One region of the Rhizobium sp. 57MFTsu3.2 genome, then DNA from elsewhere that is predicted to be linked to it. Evidence: predicted binding sites of a transcription regulator. Region 1 holds the regulator's gene; each other region holds the start of a gene.
What was found. Region 1 encodes LexA, which represses DNA repair genes until DNA is damaged. Its sites were predicted from a motif close to TGTTCNNNNTGTGTTCNG; they were not measured.
Positions count from the first base shown of each region.

Region 1 (2,272 bases):
AACAGTTTAATTTAGGAGATTGGCCATCACGGTGAGCAGGGACGTCACCGTGCTGAGCTGATGCTGTGAACTTGCAAGTGAAGAGCAGATGGTGCGATCGATCGATCCAAGACGCGTGACACTCCGTTAATTCCACTGGCCTTTTAAGGTCGTTACCGTGTTAGGAACGCGCGTTGCGGAAACCATCTTGGCCAGTGGTCATGTGCGACCACACACAAAGGCCGCACATATGGAAGCAAGCGATCCGATCAAAAATATCTGCAGAAAACACTTGCAACAGGGAGCCGTCCACATATGGAATTGCGCAATGCCCGCGATGCGTTACGTCAGGCTGCGACGAGCGCTGAGGACCGATTTGTATGCCTGAAAGGCGCCTGGTGCACAGCCACGCACGATAGCGGCTACTTCGTGACGATCGTCGAAAATCCCGCTTACTTCGGCGCTGCCTGCGATACGGCCGATATCGTCGTGACACCCGCTCGCCTCCGCACGACGGGGTGCCGGTCGGGCGCACTTTTGTTCACCGGCGAAACCTTGCGTCGCTTTGGTGCCGCTGAGGTAAGGATCGACGATCAAGGTAGCCCCGTCGAAACGACGGCCTATATACGAGGCTCGACCGCCCTTGGATCCGCCATCGGGCGTATAATTGGCGAAGCGGCACCTTTGACGGCGAGCCGCTTGCCTTCAATGATAGCGGCGAATGAGGCCGACAAGCTTGCCCTGGACCTTGACACGGTCAGGCCCGAAAATGCGCGTCTCGTAAGCCGGGTTTGCCGCCTCAAGTGCGATGGAGGCGCCTTTCCGGCGGAAGCGCTTGAGCGTCGCTTCCTCATCATCGACAAGCGCAACAACGATGTCGCCGGCATTGGCGGTGCTGCCGTTGCGGATGATTACCGTGTCGCCATCAAAGATGCCGGCCTCGATCATCGAGTCGCCCTTGACCTCAAGCGCATAGTGCTCGCCTGGGCCAAGCATGTCCGCCGGAACCGTGATGTCATGGGTATTGTTCTGAATTGCCGAAATCGGTACGCCGGCAGCAATCCGTCCCATGACCGGTACAGAGGCAGGACCGCCGTTGTCAGCCTGCGGCGCTGGCTTCGGCGCCACAACTGGCTGTGGTTTGCCGAGGCTGCCTTCGATAACGCTCGGCGAAAAACCGCGGCGGGGCTGCAGGCTCGGGTTATATGCCTCGGGCAGTTTGATGACTTCCAGAGCGCGGGCTCGATTCGGCAGTCGGCGAATGAAGCCCCGTTCCTCCAGCGCGGTAATCAGGCGGTGGATGCCTGACTTCGACGCGAGGTCCAAGGCATCCTTCATTTCATCAAAAGAAGGGGGGACACCGGACTCCTTCATTCGCTCGTGAATGAAGAGAAGAAGCTCCTGTTGCTTGCGCGTCAGCATCGAAGTTGAACCCCAGAGTCGTGAAACAAAGCCAGAACAGACACTATATGTTCCATATGTGTTCCGCAAGTACCTAAATTTTCGTAAAACTTGCCTGCAACTTGCTGAGTTTTTGCGTCTCATTTGACCGAAAGCGTAGAAGGGGGTTGCATTGTCCTGTTGCCCGGCGCACATCTTCGCAAATTCCGGAGAAGTTGCCATGAGCGAAGCACATCCGCTGGACCACATCGTGCTGCCGGTTCCAAATATCAGGCTCTCGCGCGAGCGTCTCGGAAAGCTGGGATTCACCGTCGCGCCCGACGCCCGGCACCCGTTTGGGACCGAGAATGCCTGCATATTCTTCGCCGACGAAACTTATCTGGAGCCTCTCGGGGTCGCCAATGCCGAACTGCATGAAGCTTCGGCGCAGAAAGGCAATGTCTTCACCGCGCGGGACCGTGCCTTTCGATTCCGATGTGGAGACGATGGGCTGTCTGCCGTGGTCTTTGCGACGGCAGATGCCGATCGCGACCATGCCCGGTTTCTGTCCGAAAAGATCAATGGCGGCGAGATGCTGCAGTTCGAGCGGCCGATGAAGATGCCCGATGGCTCGGAGGTGACGGCTGCATTTAAGCTCGCCTTTGCAGTTGACCTGCGCGCTCCAGATTTCTTTTTCTTCACATGCCAACGTGTCAACCCGCTGCCAGCCGACCGGAAAGCCCTGCAAGTGCATGCAAATGGGGTGGTTGGGATCGCAGAGATCGTGCTTGGGGCACCCGACCCCAAGGCGTTTGGACCATTCCTGCGCGCCGCCGCCCACAGCTTGGGAACGACCAATGAGGCCTTCGGTGTGAGTGTGACAACTCCGAATGCCAGAGTGAGTGTTCTCTCC
Region 1 covers NZ_JDWI01000036.1:33-2,304, forward strand. Annotated here, with positions in the region: gene lexA (transcriptional repressor LexA) at 685-1,401, opposite strand; gene AF71_RS27160 (VOC family protein) at 1,601-2,272, shown strand, end outside.

Region 2 (2,272 bases), on a different contig from region 1:
CTATCACCCGACAGCAGGATGCAGCTTACGCCGTGAACATCCGTGATGAGCAGCGTCCACGTGCCGCTCTGCGCGGCGTAGACCTCAAGCATGGCGTTCTGGTTGATCAGCCCGACCGCCGTCAGTCTCTCGGCAAAATTCTTGTCGAGGAAATTGACGACCTCGGATCGGCCTGCGCAACTGCGCATCATCTGCGATGCTGCCGAATGCGGATGCGCGATCATCGATGTCGTCAATATGACGGCCGCTATCAGGCCGCGGATCATATTGCGTTTCATGACGCACCTCCTTTTGCCGGAAACCGGCAGAAGAGGAGACTTCCGCTGACCTGTTCTGCCGTCTGCCGGCATTCCATGGTCGACCGTCACGAAGCGAGGCGCTCGGGCGGCGCCATGATGGAATTATAGCGCAAAATTGTATCGGGCGCCAATTATCCGCATGGGTGGCACGCGGAGCAGCGCCCTACCTACTATCGCGCCGCGCGCGCGACCCAGGATGGAATCAGCTCGCTGCTGAGCTTGCGCAGCTTTTGCCCCTTCGCGAATTCCGCGAGACGCATTCCGCTTCTTGCGGCAGCGATCGCCTGCGCCTTCGGAAGGAGAAGACCTAGCTCCAGCGGCGACGAAACACGCCCGATACGCTGCAGGAACGGCCGTCGGTATCCGCGCGACGCGTTGAACCGCGCCGGTAGCTTGTTCAGGATCATATACTCAGCAATCTCGTCGATCCAGCCGGTCTGCGGTCGCGCCCCCGGTTCCACGAAAAGGAGCCACTCGCCTCGCGCCGAATGCACTATGTCCTTGATATCCCATTGTGAATGGAAGCGGCAGCCGGCGGCGTCGGCCACCCTCGACGTTCCATCCCGCGAGTCGTGGTCCAGCACCACGACGTCGCTGACGAGCCCCTCCACTGCGCCTGCAACCAACACCGATAATGTCTGCGCCAGTTCCGGTTCCTGATCCTGGCATTCCAGCACAACTGTCAACATTGCCTATTCATAGAGCGCCGCACAAAAATTTGCCAGCGACACTTTCCTCATTTTGTTCTTGCATTGTTCTCTTTTTGCCGATAGGAATTTAATCATCAAAACGGATGGAAGCAAAGCTTCCGCCAGCGGAGAATCCGATGAATGAGCAGTCCCTTGCAGGGCAGGCCGCATTCGCGCCTGCCCATACGGCAGATATTGCCGATACGATGATCGTATCTGCCGGCCTGCAGATCGATGTCGACCGCCGCCGTGGGCGTGCGGCCGGGCTTAATCCGAGCGGGCGCTTTGAGCCTCTGCGTCGGGAAGCGTTCGACGATGGCTGGCAGAACCTTGAGGATCTGCCGCCGTTCAAGACCGACGTGCAGATCGAGAAGCCGCGAACGGTCATCACCCGCAACGAGTCGCCGGACATTCCCTTCGACCGCTCGATCAATCCCTATCGCGGCTGCGAGCATGGCTGCATTTACTGCTTCGCGCGGCCGACGCATGCCTATATGGGCCTTTCGGCCGGTCTGGACTTCGAAGCCAAGCTGTTTGCCAAGCCGGATGCGGCGAAACTCCTGGAGCGAGAATTGGCGAAGCCTGGTTACAAGCCGCGGGTAATCGCGATCGGCACCAACACCGATCCCTACCAGCCGATCGAAAAGGAATGGCGCATCATGCGGCAGATCCTTGAGGTGCTGGAAAAGGCGAACCATCCGGTTTCGATCGTAACCAAGTCGGCAATGATCCTGCGCGACCTCGACATTCTCTCGGCGATGGCGGAAAGAAACCTTGTCCGCGTTTCACTGTCGGCGACGACGCTCGACCGAAAGCTGGCGCGGACCATGGAGCCCCGCGCCTCGACGCCGACGCGCCGGCTGGAGGCCATCCGCGCGCTCTCCGAGGCAGGCATCCAGACATCGGTCCTGGCTGCCCCGATGATTCCGGCGCTCAACGACCATGAGCTTGAGCGAATTCTGGATGCGGCGCACGCGGCGGGTGCCACCGAGGCGGGTTATGTCATCCTGCGTCTCCCGCTCGAGGTGTCGCCGCTGTTTCGCGACTGGCTGCTGCAGAACTATCCCGACCGCTATCGTCACGTCATGTCGCTGGTCCGCTCGATGCGCGGCGGAAAGGATTACGATGCTGAGTTCGGCAAGCGAATGAAGGGCGCCGGACCCTATGCCTGGCAGATTGCGCGCCGTTTCGAAATGGCGACGAAACGGCTGGGCATGACCCGGCGCAGCATGCGGCTGCGGGACGACCTGTTCGTTCCGCCCGATGGCAGCGGCGTCCAGCTCT
Region 2 covers NZ_JDWI01000019.1:119,609-121,880, forward strand. Annotated here, with positions in the region: gene AF71_RS19890 (hypothetical protein) at 1-278, opposite strand, end outside; gene AF71_RS19895 (glycosyl transferase) at 470-988, opposite strand; gene AF71_RS19900 (PA0069 family radical SAM protein) at 1,126-2,272, shown strand, end outside.
Region 2: a site for LexA is predicted at 1,042-1,059, ahead of AF71_RS19895 (glycosyl transferase). Genes of this name have one in related genera too.

Region 3 (2,272 bases), on a different contig from region 1:
ACAAAGCGGGCGGCGGTGATTTCCGCTGCAGGAATCGTAGCGATCGCGAGCTTGGAAAAGATGTCGATGATCGGGGACACCAGCACCGACAGGAACATCAGGAGAATGCCGGTCGAAACCTCCGAAGCGGAGGCAGAACGGGACGAAATGCCATTGCTCATCGCGAAACCCTTCAGTTCAGGATCTTGCGATCGCTTCGTCGCACCAGTCGGCGAATGCGGCGATGGCCGCGTCCGCTCCAATTTCATTCAGCGTTTCGTGGCGCATGTCCTGATATATCTGTGTCCTGATACGGGAGAAGCCGTGAGCTTTCAAATGCTTTGACAGCCAGATCACCGCTTTTCCGTTATCTGTTGCCGGATCCTGTCCGCCGCCGACAAGGTGGATCGGCGTGTGCTTCGGCAGCCGGTCCAGTTGCGCCTCTTGTGGTGCGCGAAACGTCATCTCGAAAATATCGAGCCAGAGCGACACGGAAGCATCGAAGCCACACAGAGGGTCAGCAATGTATTTGTCGACCTCAACAGGATCGCGGCTTAGCCAGTCGAACTCGGTTCGACGGTTGGCAATGGACTTCCCCCAGGTGCCGAAGGTGAGCTTCGGTAGGATGCCGCTTGGAACATCGGAGCCCTTAAGGGCTCGTTCTGCCAAGAGGACCGCCTGGGCGGCCCGTCCCGATAGACCCGGGTTGAAATTCGAATTCCAGACGGCAATGGCGTCATATTTCTCCGGATAGGTGATCGCCGCGTTGAGCGCGATGAGCCCGCCCATCGAGTGCCCGAAGAGGATGACGGGGAGGCCGGGATATTGCTTTACGGCAAGCTCGCGGACAGAGCCGACATCGTCGATAACCTGTCGCATGCCGTTGCGGCGGGAAAAACGTCCGATTGGCGCATCCGGGCCAGTCGTTTCGCCGTGCCCACGGTGATCGAAGGCGAACACATGGTAGCCGCGGGCTGCCATCGCTGCCGCAAAACGGGAGTAACGTCTGGAATGCTCGGCCAGCCCATGAGACACAAGGAGAATTCCGCGTGCCTCGGATTGCGCCGGCTCATGATGAAAGGCGAGTGAAGCGTCCGCCGTTTCAAGGCGTTGCGTTTCTGCGAACATCATATCCTCCCGTTGCCGGGAGAAGACCAGATCGGCCGTGAAAAGCAACACGCCCAGATATTTATGCCAAGGGATTTTTCGTACCCTACGGATTGAGGGTTGTGAAAACAAACGCGGCGTGATCTCCTGTTCATGAATTGTTCTTTGTGGGGGTGAGAATGAGCAATCCATTTCTGCGGATGGCTGTAGTCTTGATAGGAATTGCGGCCGCTGGCGTTGCGGGAGCCCAGGACGGCGGCGGAAGGACGCGCTTCATTCTGGCGGCCAGCTGGCAACCCGCGTTCTGTAAAACCAACCAGCGCAAGCCGGAATGCCGCAGCCAGACCGGGGAGAGGTTTGACGCGACCAATTTTTCGCTGCACGGGCTCTGGCCGATGCGGAAGGACTATTGCGACGTCTCTGGTACCCTGCGGAGCGCCGACAAGGACGGCGAATGGGGGAAGCTGCCTGAGGTAGAGCTTTCGGCGGATACCAAGGCGGCCCTCGAGAAGGCGATGCCCGGTACGCAATCCGGCCTGGAGCGGCACGAGTGGATCAAGCACGGCACCTGCACGAAGATGAGCGCTGACGACTATTTCGGCGCGTCGGTTCGGTTGATCAACGAGCTGAACGCCTCGGCAGTCCGCGATCTGTTCGCGACCAATATCGGCAAGTCACTGACGGCGGACGCGATCAAGGCGGCTTTCGACAAGAGTTTCGGCCCGGGTGCCGGAGATCGGGTCAAGATGAGCTGCCGACGGGCCAGCGGAGGCCGCGTTATCAGCGAACTTACGATCGGGCTGTCGGAGGACGCGACATCGAACGAGCCAGCAAGCCTTCGTGACCTTATCCAAGGGGCAGGACGGTCGTCGTTCGGCTGCAATGAGGGCGTCGTGGACGCTGCAGGGTTCTGAGACTGCCTCTCATCGAAAACGAGCCTTCGTCCGTCCACGCGCCGCGGCTAGCTGCGCCTTGATCATGCGACGCTACGGTAGAGGAGCGTGCCGAGTTCGGCTATGAATGCTGCAAAAGCCTCTGATTTTTGGCCGCCGCGCGTTGCTCCTTGGCCCCAATTCGCCTAAATAGCGGCAAAACTCAAATTCCCGCGCGGAGCGAATTATCTATGGCACGTCAGTTCATCTACCATATGGCCGGCCTCAACAAGGCGTACGGCAACAAGAAGGTG
Region 3 covers NZ_JDWI01000009.1:93,439-95,710, reverse strand. Annotated here, with positions in the region: gene AF71_RS12255 (DMT family transporter) at 1-161, opposite strand, end outside; gene AF71_RS12250 (alpha/beta hydrolase) at 178-1,107, opposite strand; gene AF71_RS12245 (ribonuclease) at 1,266-2,000, shown strand; gene ettA (energy-dependent translational throttle protein EttA) at 2,210-2,272, shown strand, end outside.
Region 3: a site for LexA is predicted at 1,235-1,252, ahead of AF71_RS12245 (ribonuclease). Genes of this name have one in related genera too.